Regions from separate parts of the Phyllobacterium sp. MT110 genome, predicted to be linked through region 2. Evidence: predicted binding sites of a transcription regulator. Region 2 holds the regulator's gene; the other holds the start of a gene.
What was found. Region 2 encodes PhoB, which activates phosphate uptake and scavenging genes when phosphate is short. Its sites were predicted from a motif close to TGTCATNNANCTGTCAT; they were not measured.

Region 1 (7,924 bases), on a different contig from region 2:
AGGATCAGCAGCAGTTTCATCCGGTCGAGCGTCTGGACGATTTCAGCGAAGTCCTCGATGGTCTTGCGGTCATTGAGATCGCGCGACTGGGCGACCATGCTCATGGTCAGGTGCTGCTCGACCAGCCACGACACGGTTTCCGTATCGGACTTGGACAGGCCCAGACGCGGGCAGACGCGCTTGGCGATGCGCGCACCGGCAAGTGAGTGGTCCTCCGGCCGGCCCTTGGCGATATCATGCAGCAAAAGGGCGACGTAGAGGAGTTTGCGGTCCTTTTTCAGGGCTGGCATGATCTGGTTGGCCAGCGGATGCTCATTGCTGAGGTCGCCGTGATCGATCTCGGACAGTACGGCGATGCAGCGCAAGAGATGCTCGTCGACCGTGTAGTGATGATACATGTTGAACTGCATCATCGCGACGACCTTGCCGAAATCCGGGATGAACCTGCCCAGCACGCCGGATTCGTTCATGCGCCGCAGGATGAGTTCGGGATTGCGTTCGGAGGTCAGGATTTCAAGGAACAGGCGGTTGGCTTCGGGATTTTCGCGCAAATCCGCCTTGATCAGCGACAGGGAACGGGTCACCAGCTGCATCGCATCCGGGTGGAGTTCGAGCCCATGCTGATCGGCCAGGTGGAACAGGCGGATGAGGTTGACCGGATCCTTCTGGAAAACGCCGTCATTGGCGATGGTGATGCGGTGGTTGTCGACGACGAAATCCGACGTTCCCGGCAGTTTGCGCTTGCGGCGCGAGAAGGTCAGGAAAATCCGGTTGAAACCGGGAACATGTTTTGCCTGTTCTTCTTCCAGCGCGGCGCAGATGATGCGCGTCAGGTCGCCCACTTCCTTGGCGACGAGGAAGTAGTGCTTCATGAAGCGCTCGACATCGCGCTGACCGGGATGTGCCGTATAGCCGAGCCGCTGGGCAATCTCGCTCTGGATATCGAAGGACAGCCGTTCCTCCGCCTTGCCGGTATAGAAATGCATATGGCAGCGCACGGCCCATAAAAGGTCTTCGGCCTTGCGGAAAATATTGTGCTCGGCGCGCGACAACACCCCAAGCTTGACCAGTTCGTCACTGGTCTTGACGTGGTAGTAATATTTGGCGATCCAGAACAGCGTGTGCAGATCGCGCTGGCCGCCTTTGCCTTCCTTGACGTTCGGTTCGACGAGATAGCGGGTCGCACCGGCCTTGCGGTGCCGTTCGTTGCGCTCGGTCAGCTTCGCCTCGATGAAGGCCGGTCCAGTCCCCTTGACGACTTCCGTATCGAAGCGGCGCACCAATGTGGTGAAAAGCTCGTCATTGCCGCAGACGTAGCGGGCTTCGAGAATACTGGTGCGGATGGTCATGTCGGCGAGCGACTGGCGGATGGATTCGTCGACATTGCGCGTGGCGTGGCCGACCTTCAGGCCCATGTCCCAGAGCATGTAGAGGATGTACTCGACCACCTGCTCGCCCCACGGGGTCTGCTTGTAGGGCAGCAGGAACAGAAGGTCGATATCCGAACCGGGCGCCAGCCCGCCGCGGCCATAGCCGCCAACCGCCACCACCGTCATCCGTTCTGCCGTGGACGGATTGACCGAATGATAGACATGGGTGATCGCAAAATCGTAGAGCGCCGAAATGATCTGGTCCATCAGATAGGACAGCCGCACGGAGCAGCGTGTGCCGCCGCCGTCCTTTTTCAACATCTCCTCGGCGGCCTTGCGACCCGAAACGAGTGTCTCTTTCAGGAGCTGCAGCACGTCATTGCGATTGACGGAAGCGGCGCCTTGTTTTTTTGCCGCCTTGACCAGATCTTCAAACTGACGATGAAGTTTGGCCGGACTGACGATCTGTTCCAGTTTCAGGTCTGCGCTCATGAACACGACTTTATGAATGATGGCCGCACGCTATAGCGCGTATTTGCCATAAACGAAATGCTTACCTTTGAAGACACTGTGTCCGCCAGGGGCAAGCGTGCCCCCAATGCGTTCACGATGTCGGGTTTGTGGCGAGGCCTTTCAACCGGTAGAGCGCGTCAAGCGCCTCGCGCGGTGTCATTTCATCGGGATTGACCGTCGAAAGGGCTGCCAGCAGTGCGCTATCCTTGCCTTTCACGGGTGCTTTCACCTCGCGTTTGACCTCGACCGAGAACAGCGGCAGGTCATCGATCAGCTTGTCAGCCTTACCCGAGGTTTCACCGGCTTCCAGCTGATGCAGAACGTCGCGGGCGCGGTTGACCACGGCTTCCGGCAATCCGGCCAGCCGCGCCACCTGCACGCCATAGGAGCGGTCTGCGGCGCCCTTGGCCACCTCATGCAGGAAGACGACGTCGCCGTCCCACTCCTTCACCCGCATGGTGACATTGCTCAGGCGCGTCAGCTTTTCCGACAGCGAGGTCATTTCATGGAAATGCGTGGCGAAAATCGCCCGGCACTGGTTCTTCTCGTGCAGATATTCCACTGCCGCCCAGGCGATCGACAGGCCGTCGAAGGTCGCGGTGCCGCGGCCGATTTCGTCGAGAATGACCAGGGAATGGTCGCTGGCCTGATTGAGGATGGCGGCTGTTTCCACCATCTCCACCATGAAGGTCGACCGGCCGCGCGCCAGATCGTCCGATGCGCCGACGCGCGAGAACAGCCGGTCGACAATGCCGATATGCGCCGAACCGGCCGGGACGAACGATCCCATCTGCGCAAGAATAGCAATCAACGCGTTCTGGCGCAGGAATGTCGATTTACCGCCCATGTTCGGTCCGGTCAGAAGCCAGATCGCGCCTTTGGCCGCACCCTCGGGCGAGAGATTGCAGTCATTGGCCACGAACGGATTGGCCGCCTGCCGGCGCAGGGACTGTTCCACGACGGGGTGACGCCCGGCGACGATCTCGAAAGCGAGGGTGTCATCGACCAGCGGGCGGCAATAGCCCTGCTCTTCGGCAAGGGCAGCGAGCGATGCCGAGACGTCGAGGGTTGCCAGCGCTGCAGCGCCGGCGCGGATTGCGTCGGCATTGGCAACCGTTTCCCCGGTCAGCACGTCGAAAATGCCCAGTTCAATCGACAAAGCCCGTTCGGCGGCATTGGCGATTTTGGTTTCGAGTTCGGCGAGCTCCGTTGTCGTGAACCGCATCGCATTGGCGATGGTCTGACGATGGATGAATTTGCCCTTGGCCTCGTCCGTGTCGGTCATCACGGATGCATTGTTCGCCGTGACCTCGATGAAATAGCCGAGCACATTGTTGTGCTTGATCTTGAGCGAGCGGATGCCGGTCAGATCCATGTAATCGGCCTGGAGACCGGCAATGATGCGGCGGGAGTGGTCGCGCAAGGCGCGCATCTCATCAAGTTCCGCATTGTATCCAGGTCGGACGAAACCGCCGTCGCGCTTCAGCAGAGGCAGTTCGTCGTCCAGCGCCCGGTCAAGGTGAGCGGCATAGTCGTGGGGCAGGCCGCCAAGGCAATCCCGAACGGCGGAGAGTTCAGCGAGAAGCACTTCCCTGCCCAGGAAAGAAGCGATTTGGGCGGCAGCCTCGAGTCCGCGCGCGAGTGCGCCAAGATCGCGCGGACCGCCGCGCCCGACGGCAAGGCGCGACAGGGCGCGGGGCATGTCCGGTACGCCCTTCAAAGCTTCGCGGGTCAGATCGGCGAGGGATTGTCCGGCGAGAAAGCAGGAGACGGAATCGAGCCGCTCCGCAATGGCGGCGGAATTTGTCAGCGGCGAGGTCAGTCGCTCGGCCAACAGCCGGGCGCCGCCGCCGGTAACCGTGCGGTCAATGGATTTGAGCAGGCTGCCGTCGCGATTGCCCGACAAGGTGCGCAGCATTTCCAGATTGGCTCGGGTGGCCGGGTCGATGAAAAGCGTGGAGCCTTCCGATTCCCGCTCCGGCCGCATCAGCGGCGGTCGTTCCGAAATCTGCGTCTTTTCCACATAGGCGATGGCGCCCGATATGGCTGACAGTTCGGCGCGCGAAAAATGTCCGAAGCCGTCGAGCGTGGCCACGTCGAAATAGCGCTGTATGCGGTTTTCCGCCGTGGCGCTGTCGAAAAGGCTTGGCGGCTGCGGGCTGACCGAGCGCCCGACGACATCGAATGTCGGGCGCAGGTCCGGATCGTGAAACACCGGATCGGCAACGATCAGTTCGCGCGGATCGACGCGCAGAATATCGGCAAGCAGCCGCGACGGATCGGTTTCGCTGACCCGGAACGTGCCGGTGGAAATATCGATCCAGGCGAGGGCAAACTGGCCCTGCGCTGCGCCTTTCACCCGGCCCAGCGTCATGAGATAGTTGGCTTCGGAGGGATCGAGCAGCTTTTCCTCTGTGAGCGTGCCGGGGGTGACCAGCCGCACGACATCGCGCTTCACCACGGATTTCGATCCGCGCTTGCGCGCTTCAGCCGGGTCTTCCACCTGTTCGCACACCGCAACCCGGAAGCCGCGCATGATGAGCTTCTGCAGATAGTCGTCCGCCGCATGCACCGGTACGCCGCACATCGGGATATCCTCGCCCAGATGCTTGCCGCGCTTGGTCAGCGTGATCCCGAGCGCGCGGGACGCGGCTATGGCATCGTCGAAGAACAGCTCGTAGAAATCGCCCATCCGGTAAAACAGCAGGCTGTCCGGATTGGTCGCTTTGATCTCGATATACTGCTCCATCATCGGCGTTGGGCGCGCCGAGCTGTCAGCCTCATAGGATGGTGTTTCCGCAGTGAATGGCATGTCGGCCAAGACGTTCTCCTGATTTTGACCGATTCCGATCAGAAGACCAATCTATGCGCTATCGGGAACTTTACACACCGTGCAGGCGCATCATCGGCGGTTTTCTCCACAGATGATGTTCGTCCTGCAGGAGGCGAAAGTGGAATTTCAGTCGAAACGCTTGGCGTTCGAGATGTAATGGCTGACGTAGCGGGTGGAAATGCGGCTGACCGGCAGAATGATCAGTACATCGGTCGTGCCGAAATCATGATCCACCACCGCACCGTCACCGATCATGGCACCAAGGCGCAGATAGCCCTTGATCAATGGCGGCATGGCGAACAGGGCAACCTTCGGATTGACCGCTTCGCTGGGAACGAGGTCCATCGGCTGATACAGCGACGGCAGGGCCTGGACATCCCAGTCCGGCGTTGCGCGGCAGTTGTGATGCAGGAACGACAGCGGCAGAGCATGCGCCGCCGGCACCGTTCCCTGGAAGGATGCGCAGCCGAACATCACGTCGATGGAGTGATACCGGCAATAGCTCCAGATGCCCTGCCACAGCAGTTCGACCGTGCGCTTTGAGCGGTATTCCGGCAAAACACAGGACCGGCCGAGCTCAAGGAAATGCATCTGCGGCTTGGCAGCGACCAGACTGTCGATCGTATATTCGCTAGCCGAGTAAAAACCGCCTGTTTTGTGGGCAACTTCCGAGCGCATCAGCCGGTAGGTGCCGACGATCTGCTTGTGCTTGGGGCCAATGATCGAGGTATCATAAACCAGGAGGTGATCGCATACGGGATCGAAACGGTCTGCGTCGCGTTGTTCCAGGGTCGCCGAGCCCTTGGCGCCGAGTTCATCGAAAAATACCTTGAAACGCAGCTGCTGGGCAGAGACGATTTCGGCTTCGGTTTGCGCAAGGCAAACTTCCATCGTCCCAATGCGTCCAAGCACCGCGACAAGGTGTGGCGCCGTAAACGGCGAGGGTGTTGAATCAACCTGCGACATCGTGTGCTGATCTTTAAAGATAGACGCAGGTTCAAGCAAGGCGAAGCTCATAACGATTCGCTCTCATCATGGTTGATCGGCAATCACTAGATGCTTGAATACAACAATTGGATGACGGGCACATGACGCGGGAGACACCGCAGATGCTGGGTTTTCCTCAGTTTCCCCCAGCTTGCCCCTTTGGTGTCTTGCGCTCGCGCAGCCAGACAAAAATTTCTTCAAGCACGACCAGTGCGGCGCCGACGGAAATGTAGGCATCGGCCAGATTGAAGACGGCAAATGACCATGACGGCAGATGGAAAAGAATATAATCAACGACATAGCCAAGCAGGCTGCGGTCGATCAGATTGCCGATGGCACCACCGATGATCAGCGCAAAGCCGATGCGCGAGATCCAGCGTGCCGGTACGGTGCTCCACCAGAGATAGCTGACAAAGGCGATGACGACGACGGTCAAGCCGATCAGGGCAAGGTCGTGCATGCCGCTGAGCATCGAAAATGCAATGCCATTATTGTGAACACGAAAAAGCGCCAGAAATGGCAGCAGATCGATCTGCTGCTGATAGTCCATGCCGGTCTCGACGAGATATTTGACGATCTGGTCGCTCGCCACGGCAAGCACCACAATCGCCAGCAGGCCGAAGAAGGATTTGCTTTTCATGGGGGTTATTTATCCTGTTTGCCGCCATCGAGTGTCAACGCCTCGCGGCGGATCTCGAACAGCATGACGCCGGTGGCAATGGCGAGATTGAGCGAATCCGCCCGGCCTTCCTGGGGAATGCGGGCCAGCTTGTCACAGGTTGAGGCCAGCGTGTCGGGGAGGCCCTGCTGCTCATTGCCCATCAGCAGAATGACCGGCTTGCCCTTGTAGGGAATCGTCCGGTAGTCGACGGCGCCCTTGAGGTGCGTGCCGACGATCAGTCCCGAAAATCCCTTTCGCCAGGAAAGGAATTCCGTTTCGTTCGTGCGTATCAGCGGGACGGCAAAGACCGAACCCATTGTAGCGCGCACGGTTTCGAGCGAAAACGGATCCGTGGTGTCGCCGATCAGGATGATACCCTTGGCGCCTGCCGCATCGGCTGTCCGGATGATGGTGCCGAGATTGCCCGGATCGCGCACCCGGTCGAGCGCGACGTAAACATCGTTGCCCTGCGGTCGGGTGGCTGACAGGGGCTGCAGCTGCTGCTCGAACACGCCGACGACCATTTGCGGATTGTCGCGCCGGGTGATGGCGGAAATCACCTTCTCGTTGACCTCGAGCACGTCACCGCCCTTGGCAATCGTGCGGGCTGCGACCTGCTCGACAAGGGAATTGCCCTTGCCGGCCTTGGAATAGACAAGCGTCTTGATGGTCCAGCCGAGATCGAGCGCGTCGATGACGAGTTTCAGGCCTTCGGCCAGAAACACACCCTGCTGGTCGCGGAACTTCTTCAGCGCCAAGGATCGCAGATCCTTGACGATCGGGTTGGTCAGGCTGGTGACTTCCTTGACCTTGCCGGGCCGCGCGATGGAGCTGCCGTGCTGGCGGTCGTCATGTCTGGTCATTTGGCACCCCAGCGGCTGAACAGGGACGTGGAAAGGGCGCGCCCGGAAGACCGTTCGCGCAGGATCAGTTCGCCGGACTGCACTTCGCCGCCAAGACCGGTAAAGGCATCGCGCATCAGCTCGTGAATGGCAAAGAACGATGCGCGGATGGAATAGGCGGTCAACACCACACCGAGCGGATTGGGCGTCAGGATCGACCGGCATAAATCGACCATATCGGGCAGATTGTCGAAGAGCTGCCAGACCTCGCCGTTCGGGCCGCGGCCATAGGCGGGCGGATCGAGCAGGATGATGTCATAACCGCTGCCGCGCCGCTCTTCGCGGGCGACGAACTTCATAGCATCCTCGCAAATCCAGCGGATGGGCTTGCCGGAAAGTCCGGCCATTTCCTGGTTTTCGCGGGCCCAGACGATTGCCTTCTTGGACGCATCGACATGGGTCACCTCCGCGCCCGCACGGGCGGCAACGAGCGAGGCGACGCCGGTATAGCCGAAAAGATTGAGCACCTTCACCGGGCGCTTTGCACCGCGAATGAGGCTGTCCATATGCGACCAGTGCGTTCCCTGTTCGGGAAACACGCCCACATGCCGGAAGGAGGTGAAGCGGCCGAAGAAGGGAATGCCCTCATAGGCAAGCGGCCAGGTTTCGCCGAGCGGCACCTTGGGGAAATGCCAGCGTCCGACGCCTTCCTCATCCG
Region 2 (7,924 bases):
GCTTGTCGCCATGCTGTTTGCCGTGCCGGTCGGCTTGTTCGCCGCCATCTACATGGCCGAATATGCCAGCCGGAGCGTGCGCTCGGTGGTCAAGCCGCTGCTTGAAGTGCTGGCGGGCATCCCGACGATCGTCTACGGCTTCTTTGCCCTTGTCACCGTCGGACCGTTCCTGCGCGATATCAGTGCGGCCATATCGGGCGGCTATCCCTTCATCATGGCGCAGAGCGTGCTGACCGCCGGTATCGTGATGGGCGTGATGCTGATCCCTTTCGTTTCCTCCCTGTCGGACGACATCATTACCGCCGTTCCGGGGTCGCTGCGTGACGGCTCGCTCGGGCTTGGATCGACGCGTTCGGAGACGATCCGCCGCGTCGTGCTGCCTGCCGCGCTGCCCGGCATCGTCGGCGCACTGCTGCTCACCGCATCGCGTGCCATCGGCGAAACCATGATCGTGGTTCTGGCGGCCGGTGTTGCGGCGAATCTGAACATCAATCCGTTCGACGCCATGACGACCATCACCGTCAAGATCGTCAACCAGCTGACAGGCGATCTCGAATTCAATTCACCGCAGACGCTGGTGGCATTCGCCCTTGGCCTCACCCTTTTCTTCATCACGCTGGCGATGAACATTTTCGCGCTTTACATCGTGCGTAAGTACCGGGAGCAGTACGAATGACCGACACAACACTCAATCCTGCTGCAGTTGCTCCGGCAAAGGTCGTCCGGCGCGACATCGGTCTGAAGCGCCGCTATGCCGCCGAGCGCCGGTTCAAGATTTACGGCATCACGGCGATTGCCATCGGCCTGTTCTTCCTGGTTGCACTGCTCTACTCGGTGATCTCCAACGGCTACACGGCGTTCTGGCAGACGGAGGTCAGCCTCTCGGTCAAGCTCGACGAGAAGGTGATCGACCCCACGAACAAGCGTGCGACCGACCCGACCGTTCTGCTGACCGCGAACTATCCGATCCTGGTGCGCAATGCCCTTGCCGAAAAGCTGGGCGTCAGCCTTGACGACAAGCCGGCGATCCGCGAACTGAGCAAGCTCGTCTCCGACGGCTCGCGCAGCCAGCTGCGGGAACTGGTTTCAGGAAATCCGGCACTGATCGGCACGACGCAGAACCTCTGGGTGCTGACCGGCGGCGACATCGACTCGGCTTTCAAGGGCCAGATCGACCTGAGTGTCGATCAGGCGAACCGCAAGGTATCGGACCGCCAGGTTGCCTGGATGAACACGCTGGCCAAGGAAGGCGCCATGGCGCAGCGCTTCAACAGCGGCCTGTTCACCTTCGGCGCATCGAGCCGTCCGGAAACGTCGGGTCTCGGTGTCGCGCTCATCGGCTCGCTCTACATGATGCTGATTGTCCTCTGCCTTTCCCTGCCCATCGGCGTGGCCGCATCGATCTATCTGGAAGAATATGCCAAGAAGAGCCGCCTGACCGATATCATCGAGGTCAACATCAACAATCTGGCTGCGGTGCCGTCGATCGTCTTCGGTCTGCTCGGGCTGGCCGTGTTCATCAATTTCTTCGGCCTGCCGCGCTCCGCATCGCTGGTCGGCGGCCTGGTGCTGACGCTGATGACGCTGCCGACGATCATCATCGCCACCCGTGCGGCCCTGCGCGCCGTGCCGCCGTCCATCCGCTCGGCGGCGCTGGGCATCGGTGCCTCGAAGACACAGATGGTGTTTCACCATGTGCTGCCGCTGGCCGCCCCCGGCATCCTGACCGGCACGATCATCGGCCTTGCCCATGCGCTGGGCGAGACCGCACCGCTGCTGCTGATCGGCATGGTGGCCTTCGTCGCCAATTATCCGGTCACGCCGCTTGATCCGTCCACGGCGCTGCCGGTGCAGATCTACATGTGGGCGAATGAAGCGGAGCGGGCCTTTGTCGAGCGCACATCGGGCGCTATCATCGTGCTGCTTCTGTTTCTTGCAGTCATGAACATCGGAGCCATCATTCTGCGCCGCCGCTTCGAACGGCGCTGGTAGGTAAAACGGGAGCGAACAATGAATCTCATGACAGAACGATCTCTCGAAAAAGCGGTAAACGACAAAATGAGTGCACAGGTCAATACGATCAAAATGCAGGGCAAGGATGTCACCGTTCACTACGGTGAAAAGCAGGCCCTGTTCGGTGTCAGCCTCGATGTGCCGGAAAAGATGGTGACGGCGCTGATCGGCCCGTCCGGTTGCGGCAAGTCGACCTTCCTGCGCTCGCTCAACCGCATGAACGACACGATCGAAGGCTGCAAGATCGGCGGCAAGATCACGCTCGATGACGAGGATATCTACAATCCGAAGATCGACGTGGTCGAGCTGCGCGCCCGCGTCGGCATGGTTTTCCAGAAACCCAATCCGTTCCCGAAGTCCATTTTCGAGAATGTGGCCTATGGCCCGCGCATCCATGGTCTTGCCAAGAACCGGCACGAGCTGGAGGAAATCGTCGAGAAGAGCCTGCGCCGCGCCAGCCTGTTCGACGAAGTGAAGGACCGCCTGCATGAAGCCGGTACCGGCCTTTCCGGCGGCCAGCAGCAGCGCCTGTGCATCGCCCGCGCCATTGCCGTCAGCCCGGAAGTCATCCTGATGGACGAACCCTGCTCGGCGCTCGATCCGATTGCCACGGCAAAGGTCGAGGAACTGATCGACGAACTGCGCCAGAACTACACCATCGTCATCGTCACCCATTCGATGCAGCAGGCGGCCCGCGTTTCGCAGCGCACCGCCATGTTCCATCTCGGAAACCTCGTCGAGGTGGGCGATACGGAAATGATGTTCACCAATCCGACGGAAAAGCGCACGCAGGACTACATCACCGGACGCTTCGGCTAATCACGGGAAACAGGGATAAGAATATGACCGAGTCGCAGCATACCGTCCGTTCCTATGACGACGAACTGAAGTTCCTGACGCACAAGATCGCCGAAATGGGCGGCCATGCCGAACGCATGGTCGAACAGGCCGTCACCGCCATGGTGAACTCCGACAACGCGCTGGCCCAGCGCGTCATTTCGGACGATCTCATCCTCGATGCCGGACAGCGCGAGATCGACGAGAAGGCCATCACCATCATCGGCAAGCGCCAGCCCATGGCGATCGATCTGCGTGAAATCATCGGCGCCATCCGCATTTCCTCCGACCTTGAACGGGTCGGCGATCTCGGCAAGAACATCGCCAAGCGCGTTGTCGCCGTCACCGATACGCGTCAGACGCTGTCCGTCTATCGCGGCCTGCAGACCATCGCGGAACTCGCCCTGACGCAGCTCAAGGACGTGCTCGACGCCTATGCGACACGCTCGGTGCAGCAGGTCAACATCGTGCGCGAGCGCGATGACGAAATCGATGCGCTGTACACATCGCTGTTCCGCGAACTTCTGACCTACATGATGGAAGACCCGCGCAACATCTCCGCCTGCACGCACCTTCTCTTCTGCGCCAAGAATATCGAGCGCATCGGAGACCATGCGACGAACATTGCTGAAACGGTCTACTACATCGTGACGGGTGCCCAGCTTCCGGCCGAACGGCCCAAGGAAGACCAGACCCACAGCATCATCGTCGATGAAGCCAGACAGCCTTAATTAGGATTCCAGCAATGGCGATCGCTCCCAAAATCACTGTTGTCGAAGACGAGGAAGCGCTCAGCGTCCTTCTCCGGTACAATCTTGAAGCCGAAGGCTATGTCGTCGAGACAATCGCACGCGGTGACGAGGCGGAAATTGCGCTGCGTGAAAAAGTGCCGGATCTGCTCATTCTCGACTGGATGCTGCCGGGCCTTTCCGGCATCGAACTCTGCCGCCGCCTGCGGGCGCGGCGCGAGACGGAAATTCTGCCGATCATCATGCTGACGGCGCGCGGCGAAGAGAGCGAGCGGGTGCGCGGCCTTGCCACCGGCGCCGATGACTACATGGTCAAGCCGTTCTCCACCCCGGAACTGCTCGCCCGCATCAAGGCCATGCTGCGCCGGGTCAATCCGAGCCTGCTGTCGCATGTGCTCAGCTTCGGCGATCTGAAGCTCGACCGCGAACAGCACCGCGTGTTCCGCAAGGAGCGCGAGTTGAAGCTCGGGCCGACCGAATTCCGCCTGCTGGAATTCCTGATGCAGTCCCCCGGCCGGGTGTTCTCGCGCGGCCAGCTGCTGGACAATGTCTGGGGCGCCGACATCTATGTGGACGACCGTACCGTCGACGTGCATGTCGGGCGGCTGCGCAAGGCCATCAATATCGGCCGCTCGATCGATCCGATCCGCACCGTGCGCGGTGCGGGGTACTCGTTCGGGTAGTCAGTGCCTGCGCGAGAGTTCGCGCGTCGCCCCCTCGATGCCCGCCAGGGTCATGGGATACATGCGATGCGCGAAAATCTTGCGGATCATCGCCGTCGAGGCGGTGTAGTCCCAGTATTGTTCCTTTGACGGATTGAGCCAGGCGGCGTTCTTCCAGTGGTCGAGCACCCGGCCGAGCCAGACCGCGCCCGCCTCCTGGTTCCAGTGTTCGACCGAGCCGCCCGCATGGGAAACCTCGTAGGGCGCCATGGCGGCATCCCCGACGAAGATGACCTTGTAGTCCGGTCCGTATTTGTGGATGAGATCGAGTGTCGGTATGCGTTCCGCATGGCGGCGGCGGTTGTCCTTCCACACACCCTCGTAAAGGCAATTGTGGAAGTAGAAATATTCCATGTGCTTGAATTCCGAGCGGACGGCGGAGAACAGTTCCTCGGCGATCCGGATATGCTCGTCCATGGAGCCGCCCACATCGAAGAACATCAGCAGCTTGACATGATTGCGCCGTTCGGGCCGCGTCTGCACGTCGAGATAGCCGTGTTCGGCGGTTGACCTGATGGTGCCCGACAGGTCGAGCTCGTCATCGGCGCCTTCGCGCACCCAGCGCCGCAGCCGTTTGAGGGCAACCTTGATGTTGCGGGTGCCCAGCTCGACGCTGTCGTCAAAATTCCTGAATTCACGCTTGTCCCAGACCTTGACCGCCCGGCGGTTGCGGCTCTCGTCCTGGCCGATGCGCACGCCTTCGGGATTGTAGCCATAGGCACCGAAGGGTGAGGTTCCGGCCGTGCCGATCCACTTCGAGCCGCCCTGATGCCGGCCCTTCTGCTCCTCAAGCCGCTGGCGCAGGGTTTCCATCAGCTTGTCGAAACCGCCCAGCGCCTCGATCAGCTTCTTCTCTTCTTCGGTGAGGTGCTTTTCGGCGAGCCGGCGCAACCATTCCTCGGGCAGATTGGCAATGTCGACACCGCTCTCGCCGCCGAGCAGCTCCAGCCCCTTGAACACGTGGCCGAAGACCTGATCGAAGCGGTCGAGATGGCGCTCGTCCTTCACCAGGGCGGAACGGGCGAGATAGTAGAACCCTTCGACATCATAGGTCACCAGCCCCGCATCCAGCCCCTCAAGCAGCGTCAGATATTCCCGCAGCGATACGGGAATCTTGGCCGCCTTGAGCTCAAGGAAGAAGGGGAGGAACATTGTGGGATCCCTTTATTGAATGCGATGAACGATGCCGGTTCTCTCGATGGGGTGAAACATGAGCGCCATTTATCCCTGCCTCCTCGCCATGAAGGCCAGCCGCTCGAACAGATGCACGTCCTGCTCGTTCTTCAGCAGGGCGCCGTGCAGTTTCGGCAAGGCGTTCTTCGGGTCGGCGCGCAAATCTTCCGGGGCGATGTCGTCGGCAACCAGCAGCCGGATCCAGTCCAGCGCTTCGGAGGTCGACGGCTTCTTCTTCAGGCCGGGCACATCGCGGATCTCGTAGAACTGGGTGAGGGCGGCGCGCACGAGGTTCTGCTTGATGCCGGGATAATGCACCTCGACGATCCGGGTCAGCGTCTCGACATCCGGGAAGCGGATATAGTGGAAGAAGCAGCGGCGCAGAAAGGCGTCGGGCAGTTCCTTCTCGTTGTTGGAGGTGATGATGACGATCGGCCGGTGTATGGCGCGGATCGTTTCGCCGGTTTCGTAGACGTGAAATTCGTTGCGGTCGAGCTCCTGCAGGAGATCGTTCGGGAACTCGATATCCGCCTTGTCGATCTCGTCGATCAGCAGCACGACTTTCCTGTCGGTCGTAAAGGCATGCCACAGCTTGCCGGGCTTGATGTAATTGGCGATGTCGTTGAACTTGGCATCGCCGAGCTGCGAATCGCGCAGGCGGCTGACGGCATCATATTCGTAAAGGCCCTGCTGCGCCTTGGTGGTGGATTTGACGTTCCATTCGACCAGTTCCAGATCGAGCGCCGCCGCGATCTGCCGGGCAAGCTCGGTCTTGCCGGTGCCGGGCTCGCCCTTGACCAGCAGTGGCCGTTCAAGCGCAATCGCCGCATTGACCGCCACCATCAGATCCTTGTCGGCCACATAGGCCGCTGTACCTTCAAACCGCATCGCATTCCCTTTCGTGATCGACAAAGATTAAGGGGCGTGCCGGAGGAGGGCAAGAGCCGTCCGGGAATGCGGCGATATGGTTTTCCCGTTGCCACGCCCGCAATTGCGTCTGGCTGTTGAAAGGTGGGAAAGACGGGCGGTCCCTGGAACGCGGGTCTTGGGTATGTGGTATGCAATGCTTGCGATCCTGGGGACCACCCGCCCCGGCGTTTTTGAGGTTTTTGCCCAATGGTCCACCACCGGGCCAAACCTCCCCGGCCGCACAGGTTTCCTCCCTGTGAAGCCGAAGCGCCGATCCTTTCCCGACTTTCGAAAGTTTCCGGAAGCATTCCCGCCGGAAAGGACACGAGAAGAATAAGCGAGGATGGGAGAACGTGGATAAGTTGATGTGATTTTTTGTGATGGGGGTCTTTCACCCCCCTCTGTCCGGCAGCCCAGAGGGGGGTGCCCCACGCCTCCACAATGATTATGCGACAAAGATTGTGCGGGGAGGGAAAATCGTTTGCCGCGCACTGGTGCAATGCCTGCATCCGTCCTATATTCGGATCGGCGCTCTGCGCTTCTCGACAGGAGAGACATATTCCCCGGGGCCTTAATGATCCCTTAGGGAGCTGTCCCTGAGGAGGCCCGTGGGCTTCTTCACACGGCACCCACCTACTTTGTAGGTTCCCGGGATCGACTTCTCCATCGGTTGTGTGGACGCCACTTTTGTTTCATCCCGAGCCGGTTCGCATGCCGGCGCCCCATGAAATCAAGCCCGTGCAGCACCACTCCCCCATCAAAGAGCTGAAGAAGAAACTGCGCCTGGAGGCCCTTGGCCGCCGCGATGCGCTGACGACGGAATTCCGCATCGAAGCCTCGATGCGCATTGCCGATTTCGGCCTGGCGGCGCTTGCCGTCGATGCGGGCACCATTGTTTCGGGCTTCTGGCCGATCCGCTCGGAGGTGGATCTGCGCCCGCTGCTTTTCGGCCTGCGCGAGCGTGGTGCACGGCTTTGCCTGCCTGCCATCATCGACAAGCAGACGATCCTTTTCCGTGAACTGGTGCGCGGTGCGCCGATGATCGATACGGGCTTCGGCACGGCGGGGCCGCCGCACGACGCTGCCGTGCTCGATCCATCCTTCATGCTGGTGCCGCTGGCGGCCTTCGATGTCAGGGGGCACCGCATCGGCTATGGTGCGGGCTACTATGACCGGGCCATCGCGCATCTGCAGATCAAGGGCGTGAACCCGCGCCTGATCGGCGTGGCGTTTGACTGCCAGCAGGTTGAAACCGTACCCGATGAGCCGCATGATGTGCCGCTTGAGGCGATCCTGACGGAAAGCGGGTTGCGCCGCTTCGGCTAGACAGATAAATCGATCATTTCAGGCCCCGGCAAGGACCGGGCTCTCTTTCAGGATGTGCGCGTGAGATTACTGTTTCTTGGGGATATGGTGGGGCGTTCGGGCCGGACGGCGGTCTATGAGCAATTGCCGGGACTGATATCCGACCTGAAGCTCGATTTCGTCATCGTCAACGGCGAGAACGCGGCGGGCGGCTTC

Region 1: olsB (l-ornithine N(alpha)-acyltransferase) is a predicted target of PhoB. The motif match lies at 5,794-5,810, and genes of this name have one in related genera.

Annotation. Positions count from the first base shown of each region.
Region 1 covers NZ_JBXAFE010000005.1:107,961-115,884, forward strand. The annotation lists gene AC1Q5O_RS20275 ([protein-PII] uridylyltransferase) at 1-1,862, opposite strand, end outside; gene mutS (DNA mismatch repair protein MutS) at 1,975-4,695, opposite strand; gene olsB (l-ornithine N(alpha)-acyltransferase) at 4,843-5,682, opposite strand; gene lspA (signal peptidase II) at 5,840-6,343, opposite strand; gene AC1Q5O_RS20295 (TrmH family RNA methyltransferase) at 6,349-7,227, opposite strand; gene AC1Q5O_RS20300 (RsmD family RNA methyltransferase) at 7,224-7,924, opposite strand, start outside.
Region 2 covers NZ_JBXAFE010000002.1:535,588-543,511, forward strand. The annotation lists gene pstC (phosphate ABC transporter permease subunit PstC) at 1-676, shown strand, start outside; gene pstA (phosphate ABC transporter permease PstA) at 673-1,992, shown strand; gene pstB (phosphate ABC transporter ATP-binding protein PstB) at 2,059-2,832, shown strand; gene phoU (phosphate signaling complex protein PhoU) at 2,856-3,581, shown strand; gene phoB (phosphate regulon transcriptional regulator PhoB) at 3,596-4,282, shown strand; gene AC1Q5O_RS14250 (vWA domain-containing protein) at 4,283-5,473, opposite strand; gene AC1Q5O_RS14255 (AAA family ATPase) at 5,543-6,382, opposite strand; RNA gene ssrS (6S RNA) at 6,931-7,087, shown strand; gene AC1Q5O_RS14265 (5-formyltetrahydrofolate cyclo-ligase) at 7,115-7,729, shown strand; gene AC1Q5O_RS14270 (TIGR00282 family metallophosphoesterase) at 7,790-7,924, shown strand, end outside.